Linked DNA regions of Endozoicomonas gorgoniicola. The protein of the gene in region 2 interacts with the protein of the main gene of each other region in a pairwise test. Links are inferred from orthologs where the notes say so. Each region holds a gene or a part of one and is shown on either strand. Other genes may lie near its edges.

Region 1 (7,846 bases), 570 kb from region 2 along the record:
CTGTTCCCAGTAGCGCAGAACATGTGACTTTACCTGGCACAGTTCACTCACTTCACCAATGGTAAAGTAGCGTTTGCCAGGAATGACGGGTAATTCCGCCTGCTGGTCAGATTCTTCCTGAACGCTGGAATCAGCTGTTCTGAACTCGGTGTCCTGCATAAGCTTCCACCCTCGCCTTAAGCTTCTGCCCGGGTCTGAATGTTACAACACGACGTGGAGTAATCGGTATTTCCTGTCCGGTTTTAGGGTTACGTCCTGGCCTTGCTTTTTTGTCACGCAGATCAAAGTTGCCAAAACCTGACAGTTTTACCTGTTCGTTATTTTCCAAAGCCTGACGGATCTGTTCGAAAAACTGTTCGACCATCTCCTTGGCTTCTCTCTTATTAAAACCAAGTTCCTCGTGCAGGTACTCGGCTATATCCGCTTTAGTCAGGGCTCCCATGGTTACGTCCACTCTTTGTATAGCCAGTAACACAACCCTGCTATTTATATATAAAGCTTTTATGTAAACAGGGTGCCGGGAGTCCTTCACGCCCACTTCTGGTTACCAGCCGCGCATGCTTGCGCTTGGTTCCACTCTCAGCCCTCTGATGGATACCTCGGGGCTGACCTCCTCGTTCTCTTAGAGTGCGTGAACCGTGTTACAAGGTCAAGCAGAAATAAGCGCATGACCATTGGCAAAAAATGACACTGGGAACTACCCGGGACAAAATGGCAGGCTATAGCAACAGGCTGTGGAGGGTCTGCCAAAAAAGTTACCCGCTCATTGTCCAAAGAAGAACGGTAGTTCACGGGCTGGATGCATCAGCATTCAGTGGATGAAATGTTTTTGGAAATCCAGTCTAATCCTGAAAGCGTGCCATAATCTCACAAGCTGACTTTTCCTACGGCATGAATATGGAACCATTTCATTTTTTGTTTATCTAATGTTCTAACCTTTAACCTGACAGGGATGCCGCATGAATAAATTTATAAACGTTGCAGTCATTTTAACAGTGTTTTTCATACCACTGACTAAGGCTGACGATCAAGAAAGCGTAAAACCGCCTATTGCGTATAAAATCATTTCTGACCCAAATATAAAGAATGCTTACCAGGACGGAGAAAAAAGTATTCGTTGGTTCAATAATGAAATAAAAAAAAGAAAATCTGCAGAAAATGATGGAAAACCCTATAAAACATCAGCACTGAAAACAACTCTGCAGAATTTGAAAGGCTTTACTCAACATATTATTGATGGCAATCAGTTCCAGGAAGGACTGACAGGTGATGAAAGTTCAGTTTTTAATAATATCCTCTTCGAGCTCGGCAAGCTTGATGCCGAAGAACCTGAATACAAAGCCCTCATTGAGCTCTCTCAAAAACTTATCTATTTGTATAGCTCTTCCATCAGAATGCGCATGTCTGTAGACGAAAAAGGTATATCAAAAAAGTCTTATCCATTAGAGCATATACCTCCATCTCACACCCGGAATTACGAAGATAAAACTTTATTTCGCAACATCCTTACCCTTGCCGATAAAACAGACATTTTATTACTTCCAACTTTTGAACCTTTAAGTATCAGTGACTTTGTAGGATTCTCCCATCTGAAACTTTATCCTCTGGGACTTATCACAAGTTATACAGAAATGGCTGATGGAGAACAGCACTCTCCTAACCGTTTCCTGAATCACGATATTGCCCACACACGCCTTATAATTCGACATAAATGTTCTCAGGAACCTTTTGAAAGTATGGAATCAGTCCTTAATTTCAAAAAACTGTTAATTAGCGAGGGAGAGTTATTTTTTAATGGCAATTCAAACATTATGAACATGATTAATCTATCACTGTTTATGACAACCCATGAAATAGGGATAGCGGGGTCACCATTGGCAAAGCTATACAATGAAGAAAGCCTTAAAGAATATTTCAATGGCATGTTAATTTTACAACAACATGCTGGCTCTCCTTATAATGCAATACCGAAGGAAGACGTGATTAAAGCCGTCTTCTGGTTTGCCTCTGTGTATGATTTCTGGAAACTAAATAACAAGCCTGCACAGCTGTCTGAAGACAGCAGGCTGACAGTCAAGGAAAACTTCCTGAACCATGAAAAGCTTTATGATCCATTACTGGCAATGGTGGTAGAACAGCAGCCGGTTCCCTGACAATCAGAGAACCGGCAATTCTGTCAGACGAGCATTGACCGCTATCTGTTAACCACGAAGTGTCGCACTGAAGTCTTTTTCAAGGCGGCTTACAATCGCATCAACCAGCTGATTCACTTCTTCGTCTTTCAGGGTGCGCTCAGCATGCTGAAGCTTCATACCCAGAGCCAGACTCTTGTGACCTTCTTCGATACCTTTGCCAGCGTACACGTCGAAAATGCGTACATCAGTCAGCAATTCACCGGCTTCCTGACGAACGACTTCGCACAGGTTGTCAGCAGTCACTTCCTGTTTAACGATCAGCGCCAGGTCGCGACGAACTTCAGGGAATTTGGACAGAGGCTCGAAGCCGGTTACCTTGCCTCTGGTGACAGCATCCAGACGCGCTTCAAACAGGAATACTTCGTTGTCCAGACCCAGAGACTTCTTCAGGGTCGGGTGCAGAGTACCCACATGACCAACGACTTTGCCATCACGAACCAGTGCCGCGCACTGTCCCGGATGCATTGCCGGGTGTGAACCTTTTTCAAAGCAGAATTCACCCGCCACACCGCCTTTGTGCAGTAGCGCTTCAACATCACCCTTGATATCGAAGAAATCAACGGATTCATTGCCAGCGTTCCAGCCTTCAGGGAAACGGGCGCCGGTAATGGCAGCTGCCATGAACTCTTCCTGCTTCAGTTCTTCACCCTCACGGATAAAGGTCTGACCCATTTCAAACAGACGCACACGACTCTGCTGACGATTCAGGTTGTGAGAAACCGCTTTGACCAGGCCTGGCAGCAGGGAAGTACGCATGACCGACAGGTCGCTGGCAATCGGGTTTGCCAGGGCAACAGCTTCACGCTCAGGATCAAACTGGCTATGCAGTTTCGGATCAATAAAGCTGAAACATACCGCTTCCTGATAGCCACGGCTGACCAGCAGACGACGCAGGTCAGCTTCCTGAACCAGAGACTCATCCACCTGTTTCATCTTCAGCAGTGCAGAAGGAATGGTTTCCGGCAGGCGTTCATAGCCGTAGATTCGACCAAGTTCTTCCACCAGATCTTCTTCGATGGAAATATCGAAACGCCAGCTTGGCACTGCAACGCTCCATTTGCCTTCACCTTCAGTCGTCAGTTCCAGACCCAGACGAGTCAGCAGGGCTTCAATCAGATCGTTCTCAATCCTGATACCCAGCAGGGACTCAACCTTTTCTGCACGCAGGTGAACAGTACTCAGGGTTGGCAGGTGTTCTTCGCTGACGTCTTCAGCCACCGGACCGGGCTGACCGCCACAGATATCCAGAATCAGCTGAGTCGCACGTTCAATCGCCTTGCGCTGCAGCATGAAGTCCACACCACGCTCAAAGCGGTGGGAAGCATCAGTGTGCAGACCATAAGAGCGTGCCTTACCCGCAATAGTGATCTGATCGAAGAACGCCGCTTCCAGCAGAACGTTTCTGGTTTCAGCATTCACGCCGGAACCTTCGCCGCCCATGACACCAGCAATACCCAGAGCGTGCTTGTCGTCAGCAATCATCAGGGTGTTACTGTTCAGGGTGACTTCTTCGCCGTTCAGCAGAACCAGCTTTTCTTTGTCTTCTGCCATGCGAACGTTGATGGCACCGTTCAGGGTGTCCAGATCGTAACCGTGCATGGGCTGACCCAGCTCCAGCATCACGTAAGCCGTGACATCAACCACAGGGTCGATAGAGCGGATGCCGGAACGACGCAGACGCTCAACCATCCACAGAGGGGTTGGTTTTGTCACATCCACATCACGGATAACACGGGTCAGAAAACGTGGGCAACCTTCTTTATTGATAATATTTACCGGGAAGGTGTCGTCGATAGCCGGAGCCACCGGCTCAACCTTCAGCTCGTCGACTTCTGCCAGGAAGTTCGCGCTGACTTCACGAGCCAGACCGGCAATGCTCAGGCAGTCACCACGGTTGGGTGTCAGGTCTACGTCGATGATCTTGTCGTCCAGTCCCAGATACTCACGAATATCCTGACCCACCGGAGCATCGGCTGGCAGTTCCATCAAGCCATCGGAAGATTCAGCCATGCCCATTTCTTCTTCGGCACACAGCATGCCGAAGGATTCAACACCACGCAGTTTGGCTTTCTTGATCTTGAAGTTGCCGGGAAGGACAGCGCCTACCATTGCGAAAGGCGCTTTCAGGCCAACACGGGCGTTAGGCGCACCACACACTACCTGTACTTCTTCAGTACCTGTATTCACTTTGGTGACACGCAATTTATCAGCATCAGGATGTTGTTCGCAGGCAACGATTTCGCCAACAACAATACCGGAAAATTCACCGGCAACCGTTTCTACCTCGTCAACTTCCAGGCCCGCCATGGTGATTTTATCCACCAGCTCCTGGGTACCGGCTTCAATTGCTACCCACTGGCGCAACCACTGTTCACTGAATTTCATAGTTTTTTCTCAAATTCCGTTATCTAAAAATCTGTTTCTGGGAATTTGCAATAAACAATCCCCCTCGTCATCCCCGCGAAGGCGGGGATCCACTGTCGTGGTGGATTCCCACCTGCGTGGGAATGACGGAAAGTAAGTGATTTTTCTATTGCTATTACCCTTGATTACATTTGATTAATGAAACTGATTCAGGAAGCGCAGATCGTTCTCGAAGAACTGACGCAGGTCGTTAACGCCGTAACGCAGCATGGCAAAACGCTCAACGCCCATGCCAAAGGCAAAGCCGGAGTATTTCTTGCTGTCGATACCGGAATATTCAAAGACTTTCGGGTGTACCATGCCGCAGCCCAGAACTTCCAGCCACTTGGTGGAACCGTCCGGGTTTTTACCCCATTCGATGTCCACTTCCGCAGAAGGCTCGGTGAACGGGAAGTAGGAAGGACGGAAGCGCACTTTCAGGTCATCACGCTCGAAGAACACGCGCAGGAAGTCACTCAGGACACTCTTCAGGTCGGCAAAGCTTACCTTCTCTGCCACGTACAAACCTTCTACCTGATGGAACATCGGGCTGTGGGTCTGATCAGAGTCACAGCGATACACCTTGCCCGGACACACGATAGCAATAGGTGGTTCCTGATTTGCCCTGGCAAACTGTTCCATCACCCGTACCTGTACCGGAGAAGTATGGGTACGCAGTACAGTGTTGTCGTTGAAGTAAAACGTGTCGTGCATGGCACGCGCCGGGTGATGACCCGGAATGTTCAGGGCTTCGAAGTTATGGTAGTCATCTTCGATCTCAGGCCCGCGAGCCACTTCAAAACCAATACGGCTAAAGTAATCGCTAATGCGCTCCATAGTGCGGGTGATCGGGTGTACCGTACCCATTTCCTGACCACGACCGGACAGGGTGACATCAATGGTTTCGCTCGCCAGACGGGCTTCCAGGGCAGCTTTTTCCATGCCCTCGCGTTTGTCGTTAATCGCAGCCTGTACCTGCTGCTTGGCTTCGTTGATCAGACCGCCAGCCTTTGGGCGCTCTTCAGCAGACAGCTTGCCCAGACCTTTCAGCAGCTGGGTCAGCTCGCCTTTTTTACCCAGAAAGCGAACCCGAACCTGATCCAGGTCAGCGGCATTGGCAGCTGACTCGACTTCAGCGAGGGCGCTTGAGGTAATTGTTTCCAGATTCTCCATGGGGGTTCCCGATGACAGATGCACTACAGAAAATAAACGGCCAAGTCTAGCGTTTATGATTCTCAGGGGCAAACTGTCATAAGAAGAAGTACCTGTTCAGCGCAACAACTAAAGAGCTGTCTCCAATATCATTTGCTGCACTTTGGGCTTTAACTCAAAATCGATATCGTTCAGTGATTCAGACTGTCTATATCTCCCACACAGCCTTCTGCAGACAATTGTCTCAGCTAAACGACTCAGCCAACTCGCCCGCTGTTCAATGACCGCCGGTGGCATAGCCGGTAGTGACTCTGCAACATACAAAGGACTGGCTGCGTCAGCTCCCCAGAGGTTTCGGTTACGCTGTATATTTCGCGTCAATGTAACGTGGTTTATACGATCAAGATGAGTCCGAGAGGAAAACAGCCTCTGGGTAAAATGGTAATATACAGCAATACCTTTCCGGGTCTGGTGTACATGGGAAAGAGTCACGGTAAAATGAGACGAGCTATGCCTTCGCTTAATGCCTTCCGCAAAAAGACGAATACGCTCTACAACATCAGCGTGAGGTATTCTCCTTTCAGGGTTGTCGTAACCAGCAAAGCGAAAAAAGAAGAAGAGACTTAAACGAAATCTTCTATCGAATTGCATGTTTTCGTCTTCAACAGGCGAATTGGATATAACCGTCAGCTGATTCTCTGTGAGTACGTCCTGAAGTGGAGCATTAGACTGCTGACCATTGTCCAGAGCTGTCGCTGACTCTTCGTTGCTATTAACCAAACTCTCTGACTCTGTAAACTCCGGCTCTGCAAACTCTGGCTCTGCAAACTCTGGCTCTGCAGACTCTGACTCTGACTCTGCAAACTCTGACCCTGCAAACTTTAACACTGCAAACTTTAACCCTGCAAACTCTAACCCTTCAAACTCTAACCCTGCAAACTCTGACCCTGAAAACTCTGAATCAGCTTCTTCCTGAATCACTTCAAGTGGTGCCTGCCTAAAGCCACTGGCTGAAGCTGCCTCTCTCTGCTGCTCAGCTACCCAATCCCTTAACATATCGTTCATACCATCAGAGGACTGTTCTACAGAATCAGAATCGGCTTGAGTTTTCAGGTTATCGGTCAGGTACTGCTGAATCTCATTGACATCCGTCCCTGAAATGGCGGTAACACGCATTCTTAAATAAACTTCGGTATGCTCGTTGGCTGAAACGCCCTGAAATGACCAGCTTGAAAGCTTCCTCTCATCCACTAAGTTTCCCATGCTTTCTTCAATAACCGACAGTAATGAATCAGCACTCAGTCTTGTTATTGTTACATCGCTGGCGGATAACAGAATACTGATCATTCTTGAGTTTTTTCTTTGAAAGTCTGTATTAAAGTGCTGCCGGTAAATTGTGCTTCGATTCAAGTAGTTGATTGTATCAAGTTGGTAAAACAGAAACACTATTCTCTCTTTAGCGGCTATACGGGAGGTCGCGCCCGGCCATTGCGATACCTCCTTTACACTGATCCGGTGAACAGGCTGATCGACGTTTGCTGCTTCATTCTGACTGATTTCACTAACACTGAAAACATCGTTAGACAACGGCCTTAAATCCACCAGAGCATAATTATCCAGATAAAAAACAAACCAGCTCTGCGTCTTATTATCCACCACTTTGTAAAAGTGCTTCGCTCGAGAGTTTTTATTTTCTTCTGCAAATACGTTCCAGGAAAAAACACTGATGAGCAACAAACAGATTACTGCACAAATGCGAGGTATCGACTGCTGTTTTTTTATCACTACATACCACCTTATAAAGCTATTTCAAATGACGTTCATAGTTTTTGTCTGCTTAATCTATTAAGAAAAAGTAAGGCTGGCGCTGTTGTACTGTCATTCTTTTTTAAGACATTTCAGATAGAAAAATAGACACATCTTTAAGGTTGTCTAATGATTTTGAACATTCAATAAGTGAATCATCCTCAAGAATGTCGTTACAGTTCAAGAACTGAATACCGCCGGACAAAATGACCACACGCCTGCCTGCTACACCTTCAAGGAAAAAGGCTGGCAATTTTTCAGTAACCAGAAACGATCTGAATTTCCGGTTA
Region 2 (13,243 bases):
ACGCTTGGTTAACAGCTTTTCCCGATAGATTTAAGCCAACAGGCTGAATGGAGTGAAACCATTCAAAACAACTTATTTGCCCTTGGCTCACTGAATTCCTGTTGGCCTTTAACCTGAAAATTCTATTCAGACAGAGTTTACATCTTTAGCCTGCTCAGCCCGGGTATTTAACTCAGAAGATAACGGTTCCGGTAAATCCAGGGTTCGAGTCGGAAAGGCTATATCGCCCCCCTGGTGATGGATAATTGCCATAATATCCAGCAATACCCGCTCCTTAATCATATGAAACTCAGCCCAGTCAGTGGTGCGGGTAAAACAATAGATAAAACAATCAAGACTGGATGCACCAAACTGGTTGAAATTCACCATTATAATTTTGCTCTGGTCGATCTCGTTATGTTCCTGTAGATAGCTGCGAATCTCCGCCAACAGCGGAGCCAGCAGGCGGGAATCCCGGTATCTTAAACCTATGGCTTCCTTAATACGCCGGTTTTCCATTCGGGAAGGGTTTTCCACGGAAATAGTCATAAAAGTAGCATTAGGCACATAGAGTGGTCGCTTTTCAAAGGTCAGAATCCGGGTTTGACGCCAGCCAATATACTGCACGGTACCTTCTATATTTTTATCCGGTGAGCGGATCCAGTCGCCAACTCCAAAGGGTTTATCCAGATAAATCATCATGCCGCCAAACAGGTTCGCCAGCATATCCCTGGCTGCAAAACCAATGGCAATACCACCTACACCGCCAAAAGCAAGAATGCCGGAAATACTGTAACCCAGAGTTTGCATGAGCATCAGACCGCTGATGATAACGGCTGTCACCCGCAACAGACGACCAACAGCAACTACTGAGGTCGGATCATTATCGTGACCACCCAGAACTCCGGACAGATACTGTTTCTCCACTTCGCGTATCAGCCTCACCAGCACCCAGCCAAACAGCCCGATAACCAGCATATCCCGAATACCATCAAACTTTGCCAGCATGGCAATACCGGTACTCTGCCAGATGACATCCACTGTCCAGCCTGCCCCGGTGAGCCAGATCAGCGCGACCAGAGGTTTACGCCCGGCCTCCAACAATATAACAGGCCAGACAGAGTGGACTGACCGGGCTTTACCTGCCAGTTTTTTCAGCATTCTTCGGGATACAGAAGCAAGTATCGCTGTTATAAAAACGATCAGCACAACCTGAACAAGCCAGGCAGGAAATTCAGGCAAAGATGAAAAGTCCACAGCAGACTCCTGTGATCGGTTGGGGGAGCGTAACGATACCCAACAAATAATTATTATTCCGGCTATGTCGGGTATCGCTGCACTCCACCCGCCCTGCTGAAGTTGATTAAGCGCTTCCCTGAAGAGAAATTCAAGCTCCAGAAACGCCTGATACGGCGTACCTCTGAACAAACCATGACAAAATCTCAAAACCGCTGATCTGAACTACAACCCTTGCCCTGTCACGACGGATTTGCCCACTTCGCTGAAATTAGGTAAGGCGGGGCTATTGCCCCGTCCTTCCCACAGAACCGTGCGTACGGACCTCGTACACGGCTCCTGCACTCTCTATCCCTTAACAATAAGGGGCAAGAACGCCCGTTTTAACGCCTTCCAAATTGAACAACTTTATCTCATTGAACCAGTTGTTCGGCATGGCTAAATGCGACAGGGGACTGCACGCATTTCTCCATGAACGCATTTTGATGTACTTAAATGGTGGCTTGTAACCCAGTTGCTTCAGCCGACGATGCAGCTTCGCTGGTTTCTTCCACTGTTTCAGTTGTAAACATCTCAGCCTGCGCCTCATCCATCCTGTCAGCCGTTTTAATTCACGACTACAGTTCGCTATCCTGAAGTAATTAGCAAATCCTCGTATCACAGGGTTCAGTTCTCGGATTACTCCTTCAAGGTTCGTTCCCCGATTCCTTTTCGTGATTCGCTTTACCTTTGCTTTCAGTGCGTTGAGCTTCTTTTCCTGTATGCGCGTATAGCTGCTCAGGATTTCAACTCCCAGAAATTTCACACCCTCGCCGCTATGGGCTATGTGTGTTTTATTCTGGTTGACCGTCAGTTTCAGGTCTTGCTCCAGTACTTTGGTCGCCACTTTCAGAGCGTTTTCTGCCGCTGCTTTGGAGCCACACAGAATCAGGATATCGTCCGCATAGCGGACAATCCTGTGCTTGCGTCGCATCATTTCCTGATCAAACGCATCAAGATAGACGTTTGAGATTAAGGGACTGATCACTCCGCCCTGTGGACTGCCTGTTTCCGTGGCTTCCAGTTGATAGCCAACCATCACCCCGCTTTTCAGGAACATTCTGATCAGGTTCAGGATGCTTCCATCTGCCACTTTGTGCCTGAACGCCTTGAGAATTAACTCGTGGTCGAGTCGGTCAAAGCATTTGGACAAGTCCATGTCCACCACCCAGCGTCTGTCGTACTTTCGTATGAACAGGGTCGCCTTGGTAATGGCTTGATGGCAGCTTCGATTCGGTCTGTACCCATAGCTGGACGGGTGGAAGTCCGGATCAAAGATCGGGGTCAGGATATTTAGAAGTGCTTGTTGGACGATTCGGTCTTTTACTGCGGGGATTCCCAGCAGACGCTTTCCACCGTCTTCTTTGTCGATTTCTACACGCTTTACCGGTAGCGGTTTGTAGCGCTTTTCCCGCAATTCAAGCAGTAACTGTTCAAGATTCCCACGCAGATTCGAGGCGTAGTCGCTCAGGCTCTGCCCATCTATTCCGGCCGCACCTTTCGCTTTCCATACCTTTTTGAATCCGTTGTAAAGCGCTTCCATCGTCAGCAAGCGCCCATACAGGCTATAATATACTCTCATCAGTTACTGTCTCACGACAGACAGATTGCGCCATCCTTCTACTGTGGCCGGATTCTTCATGGACATTCACAGGCGTTCTGGCTCAAGGCAATCTACCTGCTACCTGTCCTTTACTCCCGAGCGCGGCTCTTTCTTTTAGCAGGATTGTTCCCAACCTCACCAGCCAAAGATGTCCTGCCTCGTCAGGCAGCTTGTGCGCTCACAGTATCATTCCTGCGGTCTGACTGTTCTTTAAGAATGCTTCACCCCTTCGCAACATCTGCCGCTTTTGACGACACATGCCCTACAGTCACTCTGGCTGTAGTCATTCCGGTTTTGCCCTCCGAACGGTTACCCGCCTTCACAGGCCGGAATTTCATCACTACTACAGGATCATCTGCCACCTCACACCACTGTTACCCTTGAGTTTCCTCTTGCGATAACAGCCCCTGAGATTCAGAGATTGATGCCAGGCTTCCCCAGTTAAGTAAATGATCCACGTTCTTAGAACGTGGTTTTGCTTTATGCCCCCTAAAAGGGGGCTGAAACCGCCAGCCTTCAGAGAAGGCTGGTGAGAGTTGTCCCAAGATTGCAGGTTATTTCCTGAAGTCTATCTCCTGTTGGAGACGTTCTTTCTTTTCTTGGTACTTCACATACTTACGGATCATTTCTGCATCTACACCGACAGTATCGACACAGTAGCCTTTTGACCAAAAGTGATTGCCCCAGTATGGTTTCTTCTTGAGGTACGGAAATCTCGTGAACAGCCTCAAAGCTGTTCGCCCCTTCAACGTTCCCAGGAGCGTCGATATCGAAACTTTCGGCGGCACTTTTACCAGCAAATGCACATGGTCACTCTGGATGTTCAGTTCCACTACCGTACATCCAAGCTGACTACAAAATACTTGAATACTGTTATGAACCTCGGCTTTCACGGCTCCGGTCAGGACTCGAAACCTGTATTTGGGCACCCAAACTATATGATATTGGCAATGCCAAATGACATGCGTTAACTTTTCAAATCTACTCATGCTACTTCCTATCTCTAGTAGTTGTGGGGACAACTCAGAGATAAGGAGTAGCATGGGTAGTTCATGGCAGGCGGAGCCAACCATTCATGACCACGTCCATAGGACGTGGGTTTTCACGATGCACTAAACGGTTCCCCGTCAGAAATGCCACCCTCAAGCACAGAGTTGGGACTGACTGAGTATCGGGCTTTGCGCTATTTCGCACGCTTGCCGCTCCCAACCTGCCGAATCAGGTTCGCTTGCGCTGTGTACCTCTGACTTCCTATGGCTTCCTTCAGACCCAACCGTTGGCCAGTTACGCCCTTGCCATTCAGATTGCCTTCCCCTCAGTCGGGGCGGCTCAGGCTTCTTTCAGCCTGACGGGTTTGCCCGCTTCGCTGGGCAAACAAAAAAGCCGGGCAAAAAACCCGGCTTCCAACAATCAGTCAGTATCGATTAAGGACGATCGTCAACCTCATCTTCCTTCACCGGCACAATCAGGTCGTCACGACTGATGTTCATATACAGCAGAAGATTGGACGCAATGTAGATGGATGAATAAGTACCCACCACAACACCGGCAATCATCATGGAAGCGAAACCATTGATCATTTCACCACCAAACAGGAACAGAGCCATCAGCACCATCAAGGTAGTACCCGAGGTCGCCAACGTACGTCCCAGCGTCTGGGTCAGGGAAACATTAATGATCTCAACCGGCGAGCCTTTACGACGCTTGCGGAAGTTTTCACGAACACGGTCGTATACGATAATGGTATCGTTCAGGGAGTAACCCACCAGCGCCAGAATAGCGGCCAACACTGTCAGGTCAAACTGCAAGCCCAGCACCGAGAACAGACCCATCGCAATAATGGAGTCGTGCGCCAGCGCCAGAACCGCACCCACAGAGAACTTAAACTGGAAACGGAAGGCAATGTAGAGCATCACCATGCCCAATGCCAACAGCATTCCCAGGCCACCCTGCTCACGCAGCTGCTCACCCACCTGCGGACCAACGAACTCAACGCGCTTGACCTTAACGTTGCCTTCGTACTGCTTGCTCAGCTGGTCAGCCAGTTCTTTGGCCAGGCCCGGATCACTACCCGGCATACGCACCAGAATATCCTGCGCAGAACCGAACTCCTGCACGACAACATCGGTGTAACCGGAAGACTCCAGCTGTCCACGAATCCCTTCCGTTGACACCGGTTTGTCATAAACCAGCTCAATCAGGGTACCGCCGGTAAAATCCAGCCCCCAGTTAAGCCCTTTCGTCGTCAGGGAAACCAGAGAGCCCACCACCAGCACTATCGAAATAAAGCTGGCGATGAAGCGCAGGCGCATAAAGTTTATGATTTTTTCATCTGTCTTATCAGTCATCGCTGTCACCTCAGATGTTCAGTTTCTTCAGGTCACGACGACCACCGTACACCAGGTTAACCAGTGATCGGGTCACCATAATCGCAGTGAACAAGGACGTTAAGATACCGATGGACAGAGTTACGGCAAAACCTTTAATCGGGCCAGTACCCACCGCAAACAGGATCACACCCACCAGCAGCGTGGTGATATTACCGTCGAAAATGGAGATAAAGGCACGGTCATAACCATCGTGAATCGCTCGCTGTATGGGTCGGCCCAGCTTGATTTCTTCACGGATACGGGAGAACACCAGTACGTTGGCGTCTACTGCCATACCCAGCGTCAGCACGATACCGGCAATACCCGGCATGGTCAGGGTAGCGCCAAACAGACTCATCATGGCCAGCATCAACATCAGGTTGATGGTCAGGGCAATATTCGCCAGCAGGCCAAACACGCGATAGACCACGATCATGAACATCACGATCAGAGCCAGTCCCATCAGGGTAGAATCAATACCCATTTTGATGTTTTCTGCACCCAGGCTCGGACCCACCGTACGCTCTTCAACGAAGTGCATTGGTGCCGCCAGAGAACCCGCACGCAACAGCAGTGCCAGCTCAGACGCCTCACCCACAGAGTTCAGGCCGGTAATACGGAACTGATTACCCAGAGCAGACTGAATGGTCGCCAGACTGATGATGTGCTTTTCTTCACGGAAGCCAGGCACTTCAACACGTACGGTTTCGCCGTCCACCACACGGGTTTCAACACGAGTCACCGGCTTCTGCTCAATAAACAACACCGCCATGGCACGACCAATGTTACCGCGGGTAGCGTCGTTCATACGCTTACCGCCGGTACTGTCGAGGCTGATGTTAACCTGCGGCTGACCACTTTCAGAGTCAAAGTTAGACTGGGCGCTGGAAACACGGTCACCGGTAATAATGATGTCTCGTTCCAACAGGGCATTCGGACGACGCTCGTCACGGAACGGGAAGGACTCAGTACTGGTGCGGGACGCATTGGGCAGAGCTTCCAGACGGAACTCCAGGTTGGCGGTCTTACCCAGAATACGCTTGGCTTCAGCCGTATCCTGCACGCCGGGCAGCTGCACCACAATATTGTTACGGCCCTGTCGCTGAACCAGTGGTTCAGAGACACCCAGTTCGTTAACACGGTTACGAATGGAGGTCAGGTTCTGACGTACCGCGTCGTCTTCGAGCTCACGAATACGCTGTTCGCTGAAACCAAAGGAAACCACATAAAGATCCCCCTGCTCCCCGGTTTCAACCAGCAGGTCAGGGTTTTCACGGGTAATCACCCGCTCGGCGGCATCACGGGCATCGGCATCCAGAAAAGCCAGCTGACGGGCTCCGTCGGCACGTTCAGGCATCGTGCGATAGCGCAGGCGTTCCTTACGCAGCTGGGCACGAATTTCGCTATTAGCAATATCCAGTCGCTGCTTCACTGCCCGGCCGGTATCGACCTCCAGCAGAAAGTGGACACCACCAGACAGGTCCAGACCCAGTTTCATCGGGTAGGCACCAATGGCTGTCAGCCAGTCCGGCGTGGTGGGGGCAAGGTTCAGGGCAACGACATAATCATCACCCAACGCATCCTTGATCAGACTTCTGGCCAGCTGTTGCTGGTCTGCCTGTTGCAGACGGATCAGTTGATTTTTTTCGTCACCTTCGGCGGCTTTAACAGCAATACCCGCCTCTTTGAGTGTCTTTTCAGCCCGTTCCAGCACAGCGGATTCCAGCACAGTTGAAGAACTGGCTCCGGAAATCTGAATTGCCGGATCATCGGGATAGAGGTTGGGCAGGGAGTAAACAAACCCCAGCGCCACAACGAATGCTATGAGCAGGTATTTCCACAGGGGATAACGATTGAGCATGGCTCACCGGTTCCTGATATTTTAAGTATGAATTGTCAGCATTTACTGACGTTATCCATTTCTCCAAAAAAACCGGGAATTCATGATTCCCGGCACAGTATATAAGCACACAGACCGCAGGCCTGCCTGCCTATTATTTGATCGCCTTGATCGTACCCTTAGGCAGAGTAGCCGCTACAGACGATTTCTGAAAGTTCAGTACCATATTGTCAGCCACCTGCAGAGTGACAAACTCATCAGTCGTGTTGGTAACCTTACCCAGAATACCGCCGGTGGTAACGACTTCATCACCCTTATTCAGTCCGGCAATCAGGTTCTTGTGTTCTTTGGCACGCTTGGATTGTGGGCGCCAGATCAGCAACCAGAAAATCAGCACAAAGCCACCCAGCATAATCAGCTGACCCGCCATACCCGGGCCTGCTGCTACCGCACCATCGGCATACGCCGGGCTGATAAATGGAATCATTGACTACTCCTTGCTTTTGGAAGTTATAAATCGTGCTGTCTCCTCTACAAGGACAAAGCCACAATGAGAACAACAGCACTTTGGTAAAAAAACAGCTACCAACAGGCGATATTAATCCAGCGGAGGAACCGGCTGGCTGCGCTTCTGGTAAAATTCGTTTACAAAGGCGTCCAATTTACCTTGTTCAATCGCCTCCCGCAATCCAGCCATTACACGCTGGTAATAACGCAGGTTATGAATGGTATTCAGCATTGACCCCAGAATTTCTCCGCACTTATCGAGATGATGCAGGTAAGCACGACTGAAATTCTGGCAAGTGTAGCAGTCACAGTTCTCTTCAAGCGGAGAGGTATCACGTTTGTGGACAGCGTTGCGAATCTTGATCACACCGGTATCGGTAAACAGGTGACCATTACGGGCATTGCGGGTAGGCATTACGCAGTCAAACATATCGACACCACGGCGCACCGATTCTACAATATCTTCCGGCTTGCCCACGCCCATCAGGTAACGGGGATACTCATCCGGAATCTGGTGAGCCGTGTGAGACAGGATGCGCATCATATCTTCTTTACTCTCACCCACAGACAAGCCACCAATGGCGTAACCATCAAAGCCGATATCCACCAGCGCGTTCATGGAGCGATCACGCAAATGCTCAAACATACCGCCCTGAATAATACCGAACAGTGCCGAAGGGCTATCGCCATGGGCCGCCCTGGAGCGAGCCGCCCAGCGCAGGGACAGCTCCATGGATTCTTCCGCTTCCTTCTCAGCCGCCTCACCGTCGGTGCATTCGTCAAAAATCATGACGATGTCAGAACCCAGGTCTTTCTGCACCTGCATGGATATTTCAGGACTCAGGAACACTTTGGCACCATCCACTGGAGAACGGAATGACACACCTTCTTCGGTAATCTTGCGCATCTTGCCCAGGCTGAACACCTGAAAACCACCGGAGTCGGTCAGGATCGGTCCGTCCCACTGGTTAAAGTCATGCAGGTCTCCGTGTTCTTTTATAACCTCTGTGCCAGGACGCAACATCAGGTGGAAGGTGTTACCCAGAATAATCTCGGCACCAATCTTTTTAATGTCATCCGGCATCATGCCTTTTACGGTGCCGTAAGTACCCACTGGCATAAAGCATGGCGTTTCAACGGTTCCGCGCGGGAACGTCAGTCGACCGCGTCGAGCCTTGCCATCAGTGGCAAGACGCTCGAACTGCATGAAACATTCTTCTCTTTTCATGATTCTCTCGTTTCAGCCGCAGCACTTCAGGCAACGGCTGTATTCAGGCAATAGGGGGATTAATGGGTACAAACCCTGTGAACTTCAAGGGCTGGTCATGCGGGGCAACCGCTTTTTCCGGTCAACCACTTTTTCCGGTCAACTACGCTGTCTGGTTAACCTTCTTTTCTGGTTAGCCACATAGCGTCACCATAACTGAAGAAGCGATACCCTTCTTTTACTGCTTCGTTATAAGCATTAAGAATGGCTTCCTGCCCGGAGAAAGCGCTGACCAGCATCAGCAGTGTGGACTGCGGCAAATGGAAGTTGGTGATCATGGCATCCACCGAGCGGAACGGGTACCCCGGGTAGATAAAGATGTCGGTATCGCCGGTAAATGGCTGTATGTCACCGGATGCAGAGGCTGATTCCAGACTGCGAACAGACGTTGTACCTACGGCTACCACTTTATTACCCCGGGCGCGGGTTTCACGAACCGCCTGACAAACCTCTTCAGAAACTTCGATATACTCTGAATGCATCTCATGGTCAGCAATATCATCCACCCGTACTGGCTGGAAGGTACCCGAACCAACGTGCAAGGTAACAAATGCCTTATTAACGCCTTTCTGTTCCAGTCGTTCCAGCAGAGCTTCGTCAAAGTGCAAACCTGCTGTTGGCGCTGCTACCGCACCGTCTTTTTCAGCAAAAACGGTCTGATAACGCAGCCGGTCAGCACTGCCATCTTCACGATCAATATAAGGAGGCAGCGGCATGTGTCCGAATGTCTGCAACTGGGGCAGCACCGGCTCGTCAAAGTCGATCAGGAACATCGTACCCTGACGTCCTGACACCTCTGCCGTTATGTTGTCATCTGCCAGATAGATGCGACTACCGGGTTTGGGTGATTTACTGGAGCGCACATGAGCCAGTACCTTTTTCTCTTCCAGTACCCGCTCAATCAATACTTCCAGCTTACCTCCGGTTTCCTTGCGACCAAACAGCCGGGCAGGAATTACCCGGGTATTGTTCATCACCAGCAGGTCACCGGGATTCAAAAAGCTTTCTATGTCTGCAAACTGGCGATGAGCAATCTTGCCCGAGTCACCATCAAGGCATAACAGGCGGCTTCCGGTTCTTTCCTCGGCGGGAAAACGGGCGATCTGCTCATCGGGCAGATCAAAATCAAAATCACTGACGCGCATGAACGTGTGTTCTATCTACAAGTTACAGGGAAGGTCGTGAAGGATACTGCAAAGCAGGCTGTGTGTCAGGCGTGATAAATACTTTCGACAACGAAGCCCAGACTTTACCAGTTTCGCCGTAAAGCCTCGCCCAACCGAGAGTCAGATCGCTGCTCTATCAGAATAGAAAATATTGCCTCACGAATTTCTCCACCCTAACCCGGATATTTCATAAAAAGAGGCAAGTTCCGCCCAATCACTTGATATAATTGGGTCGACCAAAAAAATGCTTCGGAAGAAGCAAACCGGAACTTGCCATGAACAAATTTACACAAGAACAGCTTCGTTTTCACCCCTCCAACGGAAAAACTATCCGGGCAGACTTCAATGGCGGAGAATTATCCTCTGATTTTGGCGCCCTGATGCTACGTGAAACAATGCTTCACAGCGGTATCATATCCAGGCTGACTGACGGCATTGACGATAAACGTCATCAATCCTACATCGACCACACCCTGCAAGAACTCATTGCCCAAAGAGTTTTGCAAATGGCCTGTGGTTATGAAGATGCAAACGACAGCAACCATCTGCGTAAAGACCCAATCTTTAAGCTTGCCAATGGAAGAAACCCACTGGACGATGATAACCATCTGGCTTCCGCTCCAACGTATACAAGGCTTGGTCAGTCCATGACCAAACGGGATATTTATAATATGACCAAAGCACTGGCTGATCACTTCATCAGCAGTTATGAATACCCGCCATTAGCCATCATTATCGACCTGGATCATACGCCTGCTATCACCCATGGCGGCCAGCAGATGAACCTGTTCAACGCCAAATATCAAGACTACTGTTACTTGCCCTTAATGATCTTTGAGGGGCTCAGCGGCAAGCTGATCACTTCGATCCTGCGTCCTGGAAAAACACCCACAGGCCGAGAGAATGCAGCTATTCTCCAGCGCCTCATTAAGCTGATCCGTACAAGATGGCCGAAAACCCATTTACTGGTTCGTGGGGATAGCCACTTTGCCCAACCAGAGTTAATGCAGGTTGTTCAGGATGACCCTCACTCCGACTACGTGCTGGGAAAAGGCGCAGGACACAAGACGGCCTTGCGACCTAAAGCCAAAGAGTTGCTGGATGAAGCGCGGAAAGCTCTCGACGTTAAAACCGGGCTGGCAAAACTGAACAACATGCCAGAGCCTGAGCGACTCAGGCTCTACGGAGAAACGGACTATCAGGCAAAAAGCTGGAAAGGGCTGGACACCCGGATAATCTATAAGGCAGAGGTCAACCAGAAAGGCGACAATCCCCGCTTTATTGTGACTTCGATGATGGAGGCTTCCCCCGAGGAAATATATGAAGACCTTTATTGTCCCAGAGGGCAGGATGAGAACTTCATTAAGCATCTGAAAAGTGATTTGTCCGGTGATCGCTTGTCAGATCAAGGCTTTCTGGCAAATCACCTGAGAATGTTTTACGCCTGCGCTGCTTATGTTCTTCACTATGAGCTGAGAACCAAGGCACTGAAAGGTACGGAGCTGGAAAAGGCACAGCCATCAACCGTGATCACAAAACTTTGTAAGGTCGCGGTTAAAGTGGTTGAGTATAAAGACCGAATCAAACTTCACTTGCCCCGCAGCTGTCCAATAAAAGGGCTTTTGCAGCATATAACCGAAGTCTTTTATTCAATGCCGCTGCCTCGACCGGGATAGTCAGCTTCATAAACTCAATCAGAATAAAATAGCGACCAACAGAAAGAGTGTTGGGGAATTCTGTTGTCCTGAAAAAGCAGGTGCTGATCAAAAAACATCCGAATTAATGGTGAGTTCGGGTTGTAATACCTTTTTCATGGACAGTAGAGCAACAGACCTCCGAAAAAATCAGAATGGGATGTTTTTTCCGGAACTTGTTGCTCATTTATGAAATATTCGGGCTAACCTGCAAAGGTCGCTTAGCTTCCAATGAGAGGCTACGAATGGAGAAGCCCGTGAGATCCGTTAAAAGCCAAACAGGCAACCTGTTGATAACCTAAAGGATTTCTGTATACTACGCAGCATCTGAACGGGACAGCCAATGGCTTTCCACAACGTTCTGCCAGTGTGATGGAATTGGTAGACATGACGGATTCAAAATCCGTTGCCTTTGCGGGCGTGTCGGTTCGAGTCCGACCACTGGTACCATATATAACGAAGCCCTGAATTTTCAGGGCTTTTTTGTATCTATTTCAGCCCTGCAAGCTGCCGGATCGGAATGGGTCATCATGAACATAGCGGTACTGGAAGGGAAGCTGAAGTTATACACTTCGGAACTTTTTGACGGCAATGCACAAAACCTGCTGATTGCAGCTCATGGCGGAGTATGGGGCAGTCGCAGCTGTATGGCCTTCGCCCGTTTCATAACAGGGGTGCATCGCTTTAAAATCCCACTCTGGACTACCTTGTATTTTTATGCACCACACGGAACGGCTACCAACACAGAGCTTGAACCTTATATGAAGTGGAAATACCCACCCCTTGAGGCTGTCATGCCCGGTGAGTCCGTGATCAATTACGATCTTGGACACGTAGTAGATGGAATGCCCTATACGACAGATCAACAAGTAAAGAATCACCTTACCGCTAACCGTTGTCACTCAGCCGGCCTCAGCATCCATCACCCTTTTCGCTTTCTTGATATTGTCACTACAGAACCGTCAGGCCCTGCGGACACAACACTGAAAGAAGTGCTTGCCATACTGTCTCGCACAGGACGAATCTACCCCAGAATTCACTGCACGTTCTGCCGTCACGAATACGGAACACCTGAAATCGAATACACTCCGGGCTATCACAACATTACCCCTTCCAGCTGACAGCCTGAACAATAAAGGACAACAGGCAGACGTCACCGCATCTATATCCAGTCATAGCAGAAATTTTGTTATCAATCTCAATAGCAGCACCAACACGATTGACAGCCTGTCCGCAGCTTCTTATTGTTGACGACGGAAAATAATAAGAAACGGAATAATGAAATGGCCTATAAAAGCCTCCTTGTCACCATTGAAGCCGGCATTGCCTCCATAGAGCTGAACCGCCCTGACAAGCGCAATGCCATGAACCTGGATTTCTGGCATGAATTTCCGGACGTATTGCGCACCATTGACGCCGAAGCCAGCGCGCGGGTTATTGTGATCTCAGGTACTGGTTCCATGTTCTGTGCAGGCATGGACCTTGAGGTATTTATGAACCCACCCGCCAAACTGGTTTCCGGTGAAGAAGGAAGACGGAAAGA

Evidence for each region.
Region 1: the proteins of secD (region 2) and pheT interact in binary tests that used the Escherichia coli proteins (3 or more experiments, as listed by UniProt). The link is inferred for Endozoicomonas gorgoniicola from one-to-one orthologs.

The regions. Positions count from the first base shown.
Region 1 is NZ_JAPFCC010000001.1:482,848-490,693, reverse strand. What follows is about bases 1,892-4,950. They hold pheT (phenylalanine--tRNA ligase subunit beta), read right to left. Parts: upstream 4,581-4,950; coding sequence 2,202-4,580; downstream 1,892-2,201. Other genes in these bases: pheS (phenylalanine--tRNA ligase subunit alpha), read right to left, coding at 4,755-4,950; NX722_RS02240 (hypothetical protein), read left to right, coding at 1,892-2,153. Outside these bases: NX722_RS02250 (MerR family transcriptional regulator), read right to left, coding at 1-159; ihfA (integration host factor subunit alpha), read right to left, coding at 131-442; more of NX722_RS02240, read left to right, coding at 960-1,891; more of pheS, read right to left, coding at 4,951-5,771; NX722_RS02225 (hypothetical protein), read right to left, coding at 5,880-7,535; NX722_RS02220 (hypothetical protein), read right to left, coding at 7,639-7,846.
Region 2 is NZ_JAPFCC010000001.1:1,050,235-1,063,477, reverse strand. What follows is about bases 4,652-7,561. They hold secD (protein translocase subunit SecD), read right to left. Parts: upstream 7,088-7,561; coding sequence 5,216-7,087; downstream 4,652-5,215. Other genes in these bases: yajC (preprotein translocase subunit YajC), read right to left, coding at 7,221-7,553; secF (protein translocase subunit SecF), read right to left, coding at 4,652-5,205. Also shown: NX722_RS04910 (mechanosensitive ion channel family protein), read right to left, coding at 127-1,236; ltrA (group II intron reverse transcriptase/maturase), read right to left, coding at 1,571-2,836; tnpA (IS200/IS605 family transposase), read right to left, coding at 3,412-3,846; NX722_RS04895 (hypothetical protein), read left to right, coding at 4,086-4,340; more of secF, read right to left, coding at 4,282-4,651; tRNA guanosine(34) transglycosylase Tgt, read right to left, coding at 7,665-8,780; tRNA preQ1(34) S-adenosylmethionine ribosyltransferase-isomerase QueA, read right to left, coding at 8,957-9,985; NX722_RS04865 (IS1380 family transposase), read left to right, coding at 10,282-11,682; NX722_RS04855 (putative adhesin), read left to right, coding at 12,231-12,821; NX722_RS04850 (crotonase/enoyl-CoA hydratase family protein), read left to right, coding at 12,984-13,243. UniProt on the Escherichia coli protein: Part of the Sec protein translocase complex. Interacts with the SecYEG preprotein conducting channel. SecDF uses the proton motive force (PMF) to complete protein translocation after the ATP-dependent function of SecA.